DNA from 3 places in the Streptomyces sp. NPDC039465 genome. Region 2 is predicted to be linked to each of the others. Evidence: riboswitches for the same ligand, from Rfam matches in the RefSeq annotation. Region 2 holds a riboswitch; each other region holds the start of a gene.
The links. Region 2 has a riboswitch for cobalamin ahead of ACZ7LT_RS26920 (energy-coupling factor ABC transporter permease). Riboswitches for the same ligand answer to the same signal wherever they lie in the genome.
Positions count from the first base shown of each region.

Region 1: it holds a riboswitch for cobalamin, as region 2 does, so the genes downstream of both, ACZ7LT_RS00350 (cobalamin biosynthesis protein) here and ACZ7LT_RS26920 (energy-coupling factor ABC transporter permease) in region 2, are expected to answer to the same signal.
Region 3: it holds a riboswitch for cobalamin, as region 2 does, so the genes downstream of both, cobN (cobaltochelatase subunit CobN) here and ACZ7LT_RS26920 (energy-coupling factor ABC transporter permease) in region 2, are expected to answer to the same signal.

Region 1 covers NZ_JBVKAP010000001.1:61,983-66,693, forward strand. The annotation lists gene ACZ7LT_RS00330 (alpha/beta hydrolase family protein) at 1-698, opposite strand, end outside; gene ACZ7LT_RS00335 (class II aldolase/adducin family protein) at 776-1,432, opposite strand; gene ACZ7LT_RS00340 (inorganic phosphate transporter) at 1,700-2,965, shown strand; gene ACZ7LT_RS00345 (hypothetical protein) at 2,978-3,199, shown strand; cobalamin riboswitch at 3,290-3,429, shown strand; gene ACZ7LT_RS00350 (cobalamin biosynthesis protein) at 3,465-4,427, shown strand; gene ACZ7LT_RS00355 (cobyric acid synthase) at 4,424-4,711, shown strand, end outside.
Region 2 covers NZ_JBVKAP010000009.1:25,198-29,908, forward strand. The annotation lists gene dhaK (dihydroxyacetone kinase subunit DhaK) at 1-630, shown strand, start outside; gene dhaL (dihydroxyacetone kinase subunit DhaL) at 639-1,250, shown strand; gene ACZ7LT_RS26915 (PTS-dependent dihydroxyacetone kinase phosphotransferase subunit DhaM) at 1,247-1,657, shown strand; cobalamin riboswitch at 1,703-1,895, shown strand; gene ACZ7LT_RS26920 (energy-coupling factor ABC transporter permease) at 1,926-2,630, shown strand; gene ACZ7LT_RS26925 (energy-coupling factor ABC transporter substrate-binding protein) at 2,627-3,019, shown strand; gene cbiQ (cobalt ECF transporter T component CbiQ) at 3,026-3,775, shown strand; gene ACZ7LT_RS26935 (energy-coupling factor ABC transporter ATP-binding protein) at 3,772-4,611, shown strand.
Region 3 covers NZ_JBVKAP010000004.1:326,869-331,579, forward strand. The annotation lists gene ACZ7LT_RS15965 (cobalamin biosynthesis protein CobG) at 1-1,042, opposite strand, end outside; cobalamin riboswitch at 2,086-2,226, shown strand; gene cobN (cobaltochelatase subunit CobN) at 2,261-4,711, shown strand, end outside.

The DNA of each region.
Region 1 (4,711 bases), on a different contig from region 2:
CCGTGCAGGATGACGCGGTCGGCGCCGAGGCGGACGGCGTGCCGGATGGCGGCGTCCACGTCGCGCCACTCCGAGTCGCCGAGGTGCCCGAGGCCGTCCGGGGAGCGGGGGGCGCCCGGGTCGCCCCGGTAGGCGAGGTTGAGCACCGGGAACTGGTGGCGGTTGAGGAAGGCGAGGAGATTGAGGGGGTGGTGCCGGGTGGTGCCGAGGCCGTGGACGGTGATGACCCAGGTGCCGCGGGCGGCCGGTACGAGCCAGGCAGGGAGGGCGCCCAGTTCGCCGGGGACCTCCAGGTCCTCGTGGTCGAGGCCGAGGGAGTCGGCGGGGGTGCCGCTGTAGAGCTGGGGGGTGAGCCGGACGCGGCTGCCGGTGTGCGGGGTGCCGTGCTCCACGCGCTCCAGGCGGCGTACGACGGTGTCCGCGGTGTGGGCGACGCCGTCGAGGACGGGGCCGACGACGGCGTGCAGGTCGTTGCCGGCGAGGCCGTAGGTGCCGGGGCGCAGGGCGGCGAGGCTGCGGGTCAGGGTGATCCGGCCGGGCGCCGTGTCGTGGACGGTGAGCCGGGGGTCGCCGGGCAGGGGCCGGCCGGGCGGTGTTCGCAGGGCCGCGTCGCTGGCGTACCGGCCGGCCGCGACCGCGGCCGCGCCGATGCCTATCAGGGTGGTGACGGCTGCTGCCGTCGCTGTAGCCGGGCGCACGCTCCCAGTGTCGGCACGACCGTCGCGCCGTGCCAGTGGGCGGCCCGCGCCCGGCGCCGGGCGCGGGCCGGGCCGGGTCAGGCCGGGCGGCCGTAGCCGTGGAGCTTCTCGGCGGCCTCGTCGAGCTGGGCAGGGGTGAGCAGGGAGGGGGTGCGGCCGGGGAGCGTGCTCGCGGTGAGCCAGACGTGGCACATCCATTCGAGCTGGGCCGTGCGGTCGTAGGCCTGGGCGAGGGTGTCGCCGTAGGTGAGGGTGCCGTGGTTGCGCAGGAGGCAGCCGGTGCGGCCGTCGAGGGCGTCGAGCACGTGGCCGGCGAGCTCCTCGGTGCCGTAGAGGGCGTACGGGGCGACGCGGACGGGGCCGCCGAGGGCGCCGGTCATGTAGTGCACGGCGGGGAGCTCGGGGACGAGGGTGGAGACGGCGGTGGCGTGGACGGCGTGGGTGTGGACGACGGCGGCGGCGGAGGTGTTCCGGTAGACGGCCAGGTGCATGGGCAGCTCGCTGGTGGGCGGGAGCGTGCCGCGCACGGGCCGCCCGTCGAGGCCGACGGCGAGGAGGTCCTCGTCGGCGAGACGGTCGTAGGGCACCGCGCTCGGGGTCACCAGGACGAGGTCCCCGACGCGGACGGAGACATTGCCCGACGTGCCGACGACGAGTCCGTCGGTGACGGTCCTGCGGGCCGTGGCCACGAGCTCCCGCCAGGCCTCTTCGAGAGTCTGTTCCATGGGGTCCATGGGGTGATCGTGCCAGCCGGGGGGTGCGGCCGCGGCAACGTGATCAGTATCTCTTCCGGGGTGCGGGGCAGACCGGCCGAAGAGACCCGCAAGAGCCCGAAAGCCGCGTCCTGCCCCGAAACCACGGGCCGGAGGGCCGCTTCGAACGGGAAGCGGAGGGACATGCACCCGAATGGGGACACCACCACAACCCTCCCAGTTCACCTTCCGTTCACTCAGGTTGCCTACGTTCATCCAGCCACTGACGTCAAACGATTGCCTGGGTAAATGGAACACATCACGCTGCTGCTCGCGATTGTGGTCGTGACAGCTCTCGTGTTCGATTTCACGAACGGTTTCCACGACACCGCCAACGCGATGGCGACGACCATCTCGACCGGTGCCCTCAAGCCCAAGACGGCGGTGGCCATGTCCGCCGTGCTCAACCTGGTCGGCGCGTTCCTGTCGGTGGAGGTTGCCAAGACGATCTCCAAGGGGCTCGTCAACGAGGAGGGCATCCAGCCCGAAGTCATCCTCGCCGCGCTCGTCGGCGCGATCCTCTGGAACCTGGTGACCTGGCTGGTCGGTCTGCCGTCCAGCTCCTCCCACGCCCTGATGGGCGGCCTCATCGGCGCGACCATCGCCGCGATCGGCGTCAGTGGCGTCAACGGCGGGATCGTCGTGACCAAGGTGCTCATCCCGGCGATCGCCGCGCCGCTGGTCGCCGGCCTGGCCGCGATGTTCGCCGCCCGCCTGACCTACCGCCTCGACAAGAACGCGGACCGCAAGACGACCGAGAAGGGCTACCGGGCCGGTCAGATCGCGTCCGCCGGTCTCGTCTCCCTCGCCCACGGCACGAACGACGCCCAGAAGACCATGGGCATCATCACCCTCGCCCTGGTCGCCGGCGGCGTCCTCGTCCCCGGCTCCAACCCGCCCGTCTGGGTCATCGTCTCCGCCGGTGTGGCGATCGCGCTCGGCACCTACCTCGGCGGCTGGCGCATCATCCGCACGATGGGCAAGGGCCTCACGGACCTCCAGCCGCAGCAGGGCTTCGCCGCCCAGACCAGCGCGGCCACCGTCATCCTGGCCTCCTCCAGCCTGGGCTTCTCCCTGTCGACCACGCACTCCTGCTCCGGCGCCGTCATGGGCGCGGGTCTGGGCCGCAAGGGCGGTGTCGTCCGCTGGTCGACCGCCACCCGGATGTTCGTCGCCTGGGGCCTGACCCTTCCGGCCGCGGGCCTGGTCGGGGCCGGAGCCGAGTACGTCGCCAGCCAGGGCGAGTGGGGCGTCTACGCCGTCGCGGCCTTCCTGGTCGCCTCCTGCGTCGCCATCTGGCTCGTCTCCCGCCGCCAGGTGGTCGACCACACCAACGTCAACGACGTCAGCCCCGACGCCGAGCCCGCGGGTGTCGTGACCACCGCCATCGCGGCTGTCACCCCGCCGCCGGCCGGCTCTGTCGCCGCCGTCGCGGACGAGGACCTGAAGACCACCATCCCCACGCCGGCCCCCACGGACCCGGCCGCTCCCACGGCCCCCGCCGCCGCGCTGTAAGGAACGAACCACATGAAGATCGACTGGGCAGCTCTCGGCTCCGTCTTCGGAGTCAGCCTCGTGGCGACCGTCGCCCTCGTGGGCCTGTTCACCCTCGGCATCGTCGGCCTCTCCAAGCAGGAGTCGGCCGCCGCCCAGGGAGGCTCCGCCACCCTGGCCCGTACCGGCGCCTACGCCTGCTTCGCGCTCTGCGCGGCGGCCGTGGCGTACGGCATCTATCTGATCGTCGTCTGACCACGGCGCTCCACGGCATACGGAAGGGCGGGCCGCACCACAAGGTGCGGCCCGCCCTTCCGTATGCGCAGGTCAAGGGTGAGTTGACGGGCCTTCGGGCAGCGTGGTGGACTGCCGGGGCCATTACGGCGGCAGTAGAGGAAGTCCGGTGCGAATCCGGCGCGGTCCCGCCACTGTGACCGGGGAGCTGATCCCCGGGAGCCAGGAACTCTCACCGCCGGTCACGTCGAGCCAGGGCGCGGACCCTGAGTGAGGACATTGCGCCATGCCTGGCCGCAGCAGAGCGACCGCTGTCTACGCGTACGGGGCCACCGCAGGCCTGGTGGCCGATCTCGTCCTGGGGGACCCCCGCCGGGGCCATCCCGTCGCCGCCTTCGGCCGGGCCGCCGGAGCCGTCGAGCGCGCGCTCTGGCGCGACCATCGCGGCTGGGGCGCACTGCACACCGCCGTCTGCGCCGGAGGAGCCGCCGCCGCGGGCGCGCTCGCGGCCCGCGCCGTACGCGGCCACGGCGCCGCGTCCGTCGCCCTGACCGCGGCCTGCGTCTGGTCCGTCGTGGGCGGTACGTCCCTGGGCCGCGAGGCCCGCGCCATCGGCGGGGCGCTCGCCGCCGCGGACCTGGAGGTCGCCCGGGAGCGGCTGCCGCATCTGTGCGGCCGGGACCCGCAGGCCCTGGACGGTCCCGGGATCGCCCGCGCGGTGGTGGAGTCCGTCGCCGAGAACACCTCCGACGCCGTCGTGGGCGCGCTGGTGTGGGGCGCGGTGGCCGGGGTGCCCGGTCTGGTCGGGTTCCGGGCCGTGAACACCCTGGACGCCATGGTGGGCCACAAGTCGCCGCGCCACCGCCGCTTCGGCTGGGCCTCGGCCCGCCTCGACGACCTCGCCGGCTGGCCCGGAGCCCGGCTCACCGCCGCCCTGGCCACGGCCGCCGGCGGCGACCCGCGCGGCGCGCTGCGGGCCTGGCGGGCCGACGCGGACCGGCACCCGAGCCCCAACGCCGGCCCGGTGGAGGCCTCGTTCGCGGGCGCCCTCGGCGTACGGCTCGGCGGCACCCTCTCGTACGGCGGCCGGGTCGAGCACCGGCCCGTCCTCAACGGCGACGGCCGGGACGTCGAGGTGGCGGACATCGAACGCGCGGTGCGGCTGTCGCGCCGGGTGAGCGCGCTGGCCCTGGCCGCGTGCGTGGGCGGGCGGCTGGCCGTGACGGCCATGAAGCGGAGGCGTACATGAGGGGCGGGAGCGGGGGCGGCCTCGGCGGCGGGCTGATGGTCGCCGGGACCACGTCGGACGCGGGCAAGAGCGTCGTGACCGCCGGCATCTGCCGCTGGCTGGTCCGCAAGGGCGTCAAGGTCGCGCCGTTCAAGGGGCAGAACATGTCCCTGAACTCCTTCGTCACCCGTGAGGGCGCGGAGATCGGCCGGGCGCAGGCCATGCAGGCGCAGGCCGCGCGCGTGGAGCCGACGGCGCTGATGAACCCGGTCCTGCTGAAGCCCGGCAGCGACCGCTCCAGCCAG
Region 2 (4,711 bases):
GACGAGGGCATCCAGATCGCCAAGGTCCTCGTCAACGACGACGTGGCGGTGACCGACAGCCTCTACACCGCCGGACGGCGGGGCACCGGCGCCACCCTGTTCGTGGAGAAGATCGCGGGCGCGGCGGCCGAGGAGGGGCAGCCTCTGGAGCTGGTGGAAAGCGTCGCGCGGCGGGTGAACGAGAGGTCGCGGAGTTTCGGGGTGGCGCTGAGCGCCTGCACCACTCCGGCCAAGGGCAGCCCCACCTTCGATCTCGCCCCCGGCGAGCTGGAGTTGGGGATCGGGATCCATGGCGAGCCGGGGCGTGAGCGGCGCGCCATGATGACGTCGCGGGAGATCGCGGACCTCGCCGTCGACGCCGTCCTGGACGATCTGCGGCCCGGCGGCCCGGTGCTGGTCCTGGTCAACGGCATGGGCGCGACACCGCTGCTCGAGCTGTACGGGTTCAACGCGGAGGTGCAGCGGGTGCTCAGCGAGCGGGGGGTGTCGGTCGCCCGAACGCTCGTGGGGAACTATGTGACCTCGCTTGACATGGCCGGCTGCTCCGTCACCCTCTGCCAGGCCGACGAGGAGCTGCTGCGACTGTGGGACGCGCCGGTGAAGACGCCCGCCCTGCGCTGGGGACGGTGAGGGCCGCCATGTCCGACCCGACCGCTCTGGACGCGCTCTTCTTCCGGCGCTGGCTGACCACCGCCGCGGCCGCCGTCGACCGTGAGGCCGACCGGCTCACCGAACTGGACTCGGCCATCGGCGACGCCGATCACGGCACCAACATGCGGCGCGGTTTCGCCGCCGTCGCCGCCGCCCTCGACAAGGAGGAGCCCGCCACGCCCGGGGCCGTACTGACCCTGGCGGGGCGGCAGTTGATCTCGACCGTCGGCGGGGCGTCCGGGCCGCTGTACGGGACGCTGCTGCGGAGCACCGGCAAGGCGCTGGGTGAGGCCTCCGAGGTCAGCCGCGACCAGCTGGCCGAGGCGCTGCGTACGGGCGTGGCCGCGGTCGCCCAGCTCGGCGGCGCCGTGGCCGGGGACAAGACGATGCTGGACGCCCTGGAGCCGGCGGCCTCGGCGCTCGGCCAGTCGTTCACGGCGGCGCGGGAGGCCGCCGAGGAGGGCGCGCTGGCTACCGTACCGCTGCGGGCGCGCAAGGGCAGGGCCAGTTATCTCGGCGAGCGCAGTGTGGGGCATCAGGACCCGGGGGCGACCTCGTCGGCGCTGCTCGTCGCGGCCCTGGAAGAGGTGGCCCGGTGAGCGCCGTAGGACCGGTCGGGATCGTGCTGGTGTCGCACAGCGCGCAGGTCGCGGCCGCCGTCGCCGAGCTGGCCGTGGGGCTGGCGGCGGGCGGCGCCACCGCACCCGTCGCCCCGGCCGGCGGGGCGCCGGACGGCGGGCTCGGCACCAGCGTGGAGCTGATCACCGAGGCCGCGCGGGCGGTCGACCGGGGCGCGGGCGTCGCGGTCCTGGCCGACCTGGGCAGCGCCGTACTGACGGTGAAGGCGCTGCTCGCCGAGGGGGACGAACTGCCCGAGGAGACCCGGCTGGTGGACGCGCCGTTCGTGGAGGGCGCCGTCGCGGCGGTCGTCACGGCGTCGGCCGGCGGGGACCTGGACGCGGTAGAGGCGGCGGCCGGGGAGGCGTACGCGTACCGCAAGTCATGATGCGTACGCATCCGTGCGCGGCTTGTGATGCAGCAGGTCAACGCACTAGTGTCACACCGCCTTGGTGAACGGGAAACCGGTGAAGTACCGGTGCGGCCCTCGCCACTGTGATCGGGAAGTCCGGCTCCCTCCGCAAGGAAGCCACTGGACCGCCGCGGGAGACCGCGGCGTCCGGGAAGGCGGAGCCCGGGCGGCAGGACCCGTCAGCCAGGAGACCGGCCAAGGCGCGTCAGTCCATCCACGAGGTGCTGGAGAGGGTCTCCCAACCATGCATATAGCCGAGGGGTATCTGCCCCCGTTGCACGCGGCCGCCTGGGGCGTCGCGTCCGCTCCCTTCGTCGTCCACGGCGTACGTGCCCTGACCCGCGAGGTCAAGGCCAATCCCGAGTCCACTCTGCTGCTCGGCGCGTCGGGCGCCTTCACCTTCGTGCTCTCCGCCCTGAAGATTCCGTCGGTGACGGGCAGTTGCTCGCATCCGACCGGGACGGGTCTGGGCGCGATCCTCTTCCGGCCGCCGATCATGGCGGTGCTTGGCACGATCACACTGCTCTTCCAGGCGCTGCTGCTCGCGCACGGCGGTCTGACCACCCTGGGCGCCAACGTCTTCTCGATGGCGATCGCCGGGCCATGGGCCGGCTTCGGGGTGTACTGGCTGCTGCGCCGCTTCGACGTGCCGCTGATGGTGAGCGTGTTCTTCGGCGCGTTCGTCGCGGATCTGGTGACGTACTGCGTCACCAGCGTCCAGCTCGCCCTGGCGTTCCCCGACCCGAGCAGCGGCTTCCTGGGCGCGCTGGCCAAGTTCGGTTCCATCTTCGCCGTCACCCAGATCCCGCTGGCGGTCAGCGAGGGCCTGCTCACCGTCCTGGTGATGCGGCTGCTGATCCAGTCCAGCAAGGGTGAACTGACCCGGCTCGGCGTGCTGCTCCAGGGCGGGCGCAAGGGCGACACGACGACGGAGGCCGCGGTCCGATGAGCCGTAACGCGAAGATCAACACACTGCTGCTGCTCGTCGTGGCGGCGCTCGCCGTCCTGCCGCTGGTGCTGGGGCTCGGCGACCACAAGGAGGAGCCGTTCGCCGGCGCCGACGGCGAGGCCGAGGCGGCGATCACGGAGATCGAGCCGGACTACGAGCCGTGGTTCAGCCCGCTGTACGAGCCGCCGTCCGGCGAGATCGAGTCGGCGCTGTTCTCCCTCCAGGCGGCGATCGGCGCCGGAGTCCTCGCGTACTACTTCGGGCTGCGCAGGGGCCGCCGCCAGGGCGAGGCCCGGGCCAAGGCCGCCGAGCACCACGAGGTGGCCGAGGCGCACGGGACCGGCGACGGTGCCCGTGACGGATCCGCCGCCGGTCATCCGCTCCCCTAGCCGCCGGTGCTGCCCATCGACGCGGCGGCGCACAGCAGTCGCTGGCGCCGCCGTCATCCGTGCGAGAAGGCCGCGCTCGGCTTCGGACTGACCCTGTGCGCGGTCTGTCTGCCGCCGTGGCCGGGGGCCGTGCTGGTCGCGGCCGTCACGCTGGCGGTTCTCCTTGGCCCGGCGGGGGTCGCGCCGCGCCAGCTGTGGCGGGCATTCCGGATCCCGCTGGGTTTCTGTGTGACGGGGGCGGTGCCGCTGCTCTTCCAGGTCGGCGGGGCGGAGGGGTTCGTCACCCTGGCCCCCGACGGGCCGGTGCGGGCCGGCGAGCTGCTGCTGCGGACCTCGTCCGCGTCGCTCGGGGTGCTGCTGTTCGCCTTCACGACACCGGTCTCCGACGTGCTGCCGCGGCTGGTACGGGCCGGGGTTCCGGCGCCCGTGGTGGATGTCGCCCTGGTCATGTACCGGATCAGCTTTCTGCTCCTCGACGCCATGGCCCGGATCCGGCAGGCGCAGGCCGCGCGGCTGGGGCTGACCACCCGGGCAGCGGCCTGGCGCTCGCTGGCCGGGCTCGGCGCGACCGCGTTCGTCCGCGCCTTCGACCGGGCCCAGCGGCTGCAGGGCGGTCTCGCCGGGCGCGGCTACGACGGCACGCTGCGGGTGCTGGTGCCCGAGGCCGTCGTCTCCCGCCGTTTCCTCGCCGCGACCGGGGCGCTCCTCGCGGGTCTGGTCGCCGTCACTCTCGTACTGGAAAGGTCCCTGCCGTGAGCCCTGAGTCGCCTGTTGTTGAGCTGGTCGGGGCGGGTTTCGCCTATGAGGACGGCCCGCCCGTCCTGGAGGGGATCTCCTTCGCCGTACCGCGGGGCCGGGCGATGGCGCTGCTCGGCCGCAACGGCAGCGGCAAGACGACGCTGCTGCGGCTGCTCAGCGGCGGGCTGCGGGTGGGCCGGGGCCGGCTGCTGCTCGACGGCGAGGATGTGTCGTACGACCGCAAGGGTCTTACCCGGCTGCGGACGACCGTGCAGCTGGTCGTGCAGGACCCGGACGACCAGCTGTTCGCGGCCTCGGTCGAGCAGGACGTGTCGTTCGGGCCGATGAATCTGGGGCTGGCCGAGGAGGAGGTACGGGCCCGGGTGGCCGAGGCCTTGGAGGCGCTGGACATCGTGGCGCTGGCGGACCGGCCGACGCATCTGCTGTCATACGGGCAGCGCAAGCGGGCCGCCATCGCGGGCGCCGTCGCCATGCGGCCCCGGGTGCTGATCATGGACGAGCCGACGGCCGGGCTCGACCCGCACGGGCAGGAGCGGCTGCTGGAGGCGCTGGCCCGGCTGCGGGCGTCCGGGACGACGGTGGTGATGGCGACGCACGACGTGGATCTGGCGTTGCGCTGGGCGGACGACGCGGCGGTGCTCTCGCCCCAGGGGCTGCGGACCGGCCCGATCGCGGAGCTCCTGGCCGACGACGCGCTGCTGGACGCGGCGCGGCTGCGGCGGCCGTGGGGGATGGCGGTGGCGGCGGTGCTGCGCGCGCAGGGCCTGCTGGACGAGGGTGCCGCGGGGCCGCGTACGCCAGAGGAGCTGGACGCCTGGGTGGCGGCCCGATAAGGCGGGTTCGTCCGCGGCTTTGCTACCGAGTAGTAGAGCTCACACCCCCACCCTTCTGCAACTAGTTGCATAACCGGTTGGGGTCCCTTAGAACGGAGGT
Region 3 (4,711 bases), on a different contig from region 2:
GCCGCCCGGTGCAGGCGCCGACGCCGGCCCAGGGCGCGTCGGGCGCGGTGATCAGCCCGGCGTCCGCCAGCTCCGCCAGCCGCGCCTCGGCCTCGGCCCGGTCCGCGAACCCGCTCACGACGGCCCCACGCCAGGGCGTCAGCCGCACCTCGCCCTGCTCGGGGGGCCGCAGGGCGCGCAGCTGGGCGGCCCGGAAGCGGCCGAGGGGCGCGAGTACGTACAGGGAGCCGGCGCCGAGCAGCCCGGGCCGGGGCGGGCCGCCGTGCGCACCTTGCCGCTTCTCGGGGCTCGCGGCGACCGGACCGGCCTCCGTCTCGCTCCGCGCGGCGATCCCGGCCCGCTCCAGACACCCGGCCACATCGGGCTCGTGGCCTTCGGGCAGCTCCCGCACGCGCCACGCGCCGGTGCCGGACGCCGTGGCCGCCGCGAGGAAGGCCTCGGCGGCGGCGAGCGCGGCACGCGGAGCGGCCTTGGGGTCCGGGAGCCGGAAGGAGCGGGCGCCGACGCGCAAGGTCACATGTGACGGTGCTGCGATCAAGGTCACATCCCCGCCGAGCCCGGCCACATCCCCGCGCCCGTCGTCCAGGACGAACAGAAAACGACCGGAAAGCGCCGCCGCCCACGGCCGCCCGCACAGCAGCGCGTCGAGCTCGCGCGCCCACAACTGCACGTCGCCGTGGCCGAGTCCGTCCAGACCGGCGGCCGGGGAGGCCACGATGTTCCGTACCCGCTCATGGGTCTCGGACGGCAACAGCCCCGCGCCCCCGAGCAGCCCGGCCAGCCGCGCCCCGCAGTCCTCACCGAGGCCGCGCAGCTCCACGTTCCCCCGGGAGGTGACGCTGACGCGCCCGTCGCCCAGATCCTCGGCCGCGGTGGCCAGCACCGCCACCTGGGGTGCCGTCAACAAGCCTGCGGGGAGGCGCAGTCGGGCCAGACGGCCGTCGTCGGCGGGGTGCAGCCGGAGCGCCCCGGGGCAGGCGTCACCGCGGTCCCGTATAAGAGGTTCGCCCTGGTCGGGCAGGGTAGGTGGGGTGGGCGACATGGCGGCGAGCATACCGTTCCTCTTGACGCTGGCCAGGGGTGGTCAAATCGTCATGAACCGGCCTGAGCCGGTGCTCCTCCGAACGGTCTTGAGGGGCTGGGAACAGCGCGAGTTGGTCACCTCGGCACGGTCGGGTCTTCTCGCCTTCGTCAGGCGTGCCCGCTGTCCTGGGTGGGCTCACGGTCCCGCGTGGCCCGGGAAGGAGTCCGGTCTGGCCGGTAGCTCTCCTCGTGCTCATCCTCTGGTGAGCGGAGGTCACACCTGGCCGACGCCGGATTCGGTATCCCAGGCCGCGCCTGCCGATCGCCACAGCGGCACCGTGGTGCCCTGTGACGGTGGTTCTGGTCTGCTGCTGGAGGGGGGCTCGCCAGTGCTGAGCGCCCCAGCGGGACGTATAGGCGGGATCGACTGCGATGACGACCAAGCCTTGGCCCCGCGTCTTGCCCTTGCGTCGACCGCACGGGACCGCAAGGCGCTTGCCAATGATCTCGATGGCGCGACGCAAGGATGTGCGCTCGCTGTACAGGCACCGCAGGGAGAGTTGGTACTGGTCCTCACTCGCCCTGGTCATCGCCCCGGCCCAGCGGGAGGATGACACCGCCGTCAGCTTCTTCTTCCGTCCGGCGCGCCGGGTGTCCTTCGCCCGCACATTCCCCAGGGCGATACGCGCAGCGAGATCAACACGCTGGTGGTGCCCGTTGTGCCTGCCGACAGCGGTAAAGACTTCGCTGTCGGCCTCGGTCAGATGTAACCGGTCCCGGATGCGGGCGCCCACAGGCGCGGCGACGGTGAAGCAGGCCGCGATCGGGCGCAGTTCGCTCTTCCTCTCGCGCGCTGCACCTGCCATTTGCCGCCTCGTCTTCCTCAAGCCCTATGAATCGCTGCCGACCATGCCTCCCCCGCGGGAGCAACGTCCGATGAATCCCCCTGCTTCACTCGAACGAGTAGTCGAGTGGTCGCACGTGGCTCGTATTGATGTGAAAAGCCGCGGTCTCTCGTTGTCGACTGCTCTTCCCGGGCTGCTGTGCTGCACTGGGCGGACACGACTTACTATGCAGAACGGCACAGGGTCCCAGGCCCTAGGGAGGAAGCCCGGTGAGAATCCGGCGCGGTCCCGCCACTGTGAGCCGGGGTAGGAGACGAGCCGGTGAGTCAGGAACTCCCGCCGTCCACCAGACCACCCGGGGCGCGGACACCCCGAGGAAGGCCCGCACGCGCATGATCCTGCTGCTGTCGACCTCCGACACCGACCTGCTGAGCGCCCGCGCGGCCGACGGGCCCGTCGCCTACCGGTTTGCCAACCCCTCCCGGCTGCCGCTGGACGACCTGCCCGGGCTGCTGGAGGGTGCCGATCTCGTCGTCGTACGGCTCCTGGGCGGGCTGCGGGCCTGGCAGGAGGGGCTGGACGTGCTCCTCGCCGAGGAGCAGACGCGGCCCGTCGTCGTCCTCACCGGCGAACAGGCCCCCGACGCCCAGCTGATGGCCGCCTCCACCGTTCCCATCGGCGTCGCCACCGAGGCCCACGCCTATCTCGCGCACGGCGGCCCGGCCAACCTGGAGCAGCTCGCCCGCTTCCTCTCCGACACCGTCCTGCTCACCGGCCACGGCTTCGAACCCCCGGCCCCCGCCCCCACCTGGGGCCCCCTGGAGCGCACGGCGAAGAACGACGACGGCCCGCTGATCGCCGTGCTCTACTACCGCGCCCACCACATGAGCGGCAACACCGCCTTCGTCGGCTCCCTCTGCGACGCCGTCGAGGACGCCGGCGCCCGCGCCCTGCCGCTGTACGTGGCGTCGCTGCGCGCCCCCGAGCCCGAACTCCTCGACCAGCTGCGCGGCGCCGACGCGATCGTCACCACCGTCCTCGCCGCCGGCGGCACCAAGCCCGCCGAGGCGCAGGCCGGCGGCGACGAGGAGGCCTGGGACGCGGGGGCGCTCGCCGCCCTGGACGTGCCGATCCTGCAGGCGCTCTGCCTCACCGGCCCGCGCAGCGCCTGGGAGGAGAGCGACGAGGGCCTGTCCCCGCTGGACGCCGCAAGCCAGGTCGCCGTCCCCGAGTTCGACGGCCGGCTGATCACCGTCCCGTTCTCCTTCAAGGAGATCGACGAGGACGGCCTGCCCGCGTACGTCGCCGACCCCGAGCGCGCCGCCCGCGTCGCCGGGATCGCCGTGCGCCACGCCAAGCTGCGCCACATCCCCAACGCCGACAAGCGCCTCGCGCTGGTCCTGTCCGCGTACCCCACCAAGCACTCCCGCATCGGCAACGCCGTCGGCCTCGACACCCCCGCCTCCGCCGTGGCTCTCCTGCGCAGGCTCCGTGAGGAGGGCTACGACTTCGGCCCGGTCGAGGACATCCCCGGCCTGGTCTCCGGCGACGGCGACGAGCTGATCTACGCCCTGATCGAGGCCGGCGGCCACGACCAGGACTGGCTCACCGAGGAGCAGCTGGCGAAGAACCCGGTCCGGATCCCGGCCGCCGACTACAAGCGGTGGTACGCCACCCTGCCGGCGGAGCTCAGGGAACAGGTCGAGGAGCACTGGGGCCCGCCGCCCGGCGAGATGTTCCTGGACCGCTCGCGCAACCCGGAGGGCGACATCGTCCTCGCGGCGCTGCGCCGCGGGAACCTGCTCGTCCTGATCCAGCCGCCGCGCGGCTTCGGCGAGAACCCGATCGCGATCTACCACGACCCCGATCTGCCGCCGTCCCACCACTACCTCGCCGCCTACCGCTGGATCGCGGCCTCCGCCGCCGACGGCGGTTTCGGCGCGGACGCGATGGTCCACCTCGGCAAGCACGGCAACCTTGAGTGGCTGCCCGGCAAGAACGCCGGCCTGTCCGCCGCCTGCGGCCCGGACGCGGCCCTCGGCGACCTGCCGCTGATCTACCCGTTCCTGGTCAACGACCCGGGCGAGGGCACCCAGGCCAAGCGCCGGGTCCACGCCACCCTGGTCGACCACCTCGTCCCGCCGATGGCGCGCGCCGACTCCTACGGTGACATTGCACGCCTGGAACAGCTCCTGGACGAGTACGCCCAGATCTCCTCGATGGACCCGGCGAAGCTGCCCGCGATCCGGGCCCAGATCTGGACCCTGATCCAGGCCGCCAAGCTCGACCACGACCTGGGGATGGACGACCGCCCCGACGACGACGGCTTCGACGACTTCCTGCTGCACGTCGACGGCTGGCTGTGCGAGGTCAAGGACGCGCAGATCCGCGACGGCCTGCATGTCCTCGGCGGCGCCCCGACCGGCCCCGAGCGGGTCAACCTGGTCCTGTCGATCCTGCGCGCCCGCCAGATCTGGGGCGGCACGCAGGCCCTGCCCGGCCTGCGGGAGGCCCTCGGCCTGGACGAGTCGGCCGCCACCCGCACCACCGCCGACGAGGCGGAGGCGAAGGCGCGCGTGCTGGTGGAGGCGATGGAGGCCGCCGGCTGGGCGGTCGAGGCCGTGCCGGCCGTCGCCGAGGGCCACGGCCCGGACGTGGCCGCCGTGCTGCGGTTCGCCGCCGAGCAGGTCGTCCCCCGGCTCGCCGCCACCACCGACGAACTCACCCACGCGGTCCACGCGTTGAACGGCGGCTTCGTCCCGGCCGGCCCGTCCGGCTCCCCGCTGCGGGGCCTGGTCAACGTGCTCCCCACCGGCCGCAACTTCTACTCGGTCGACCCGAAG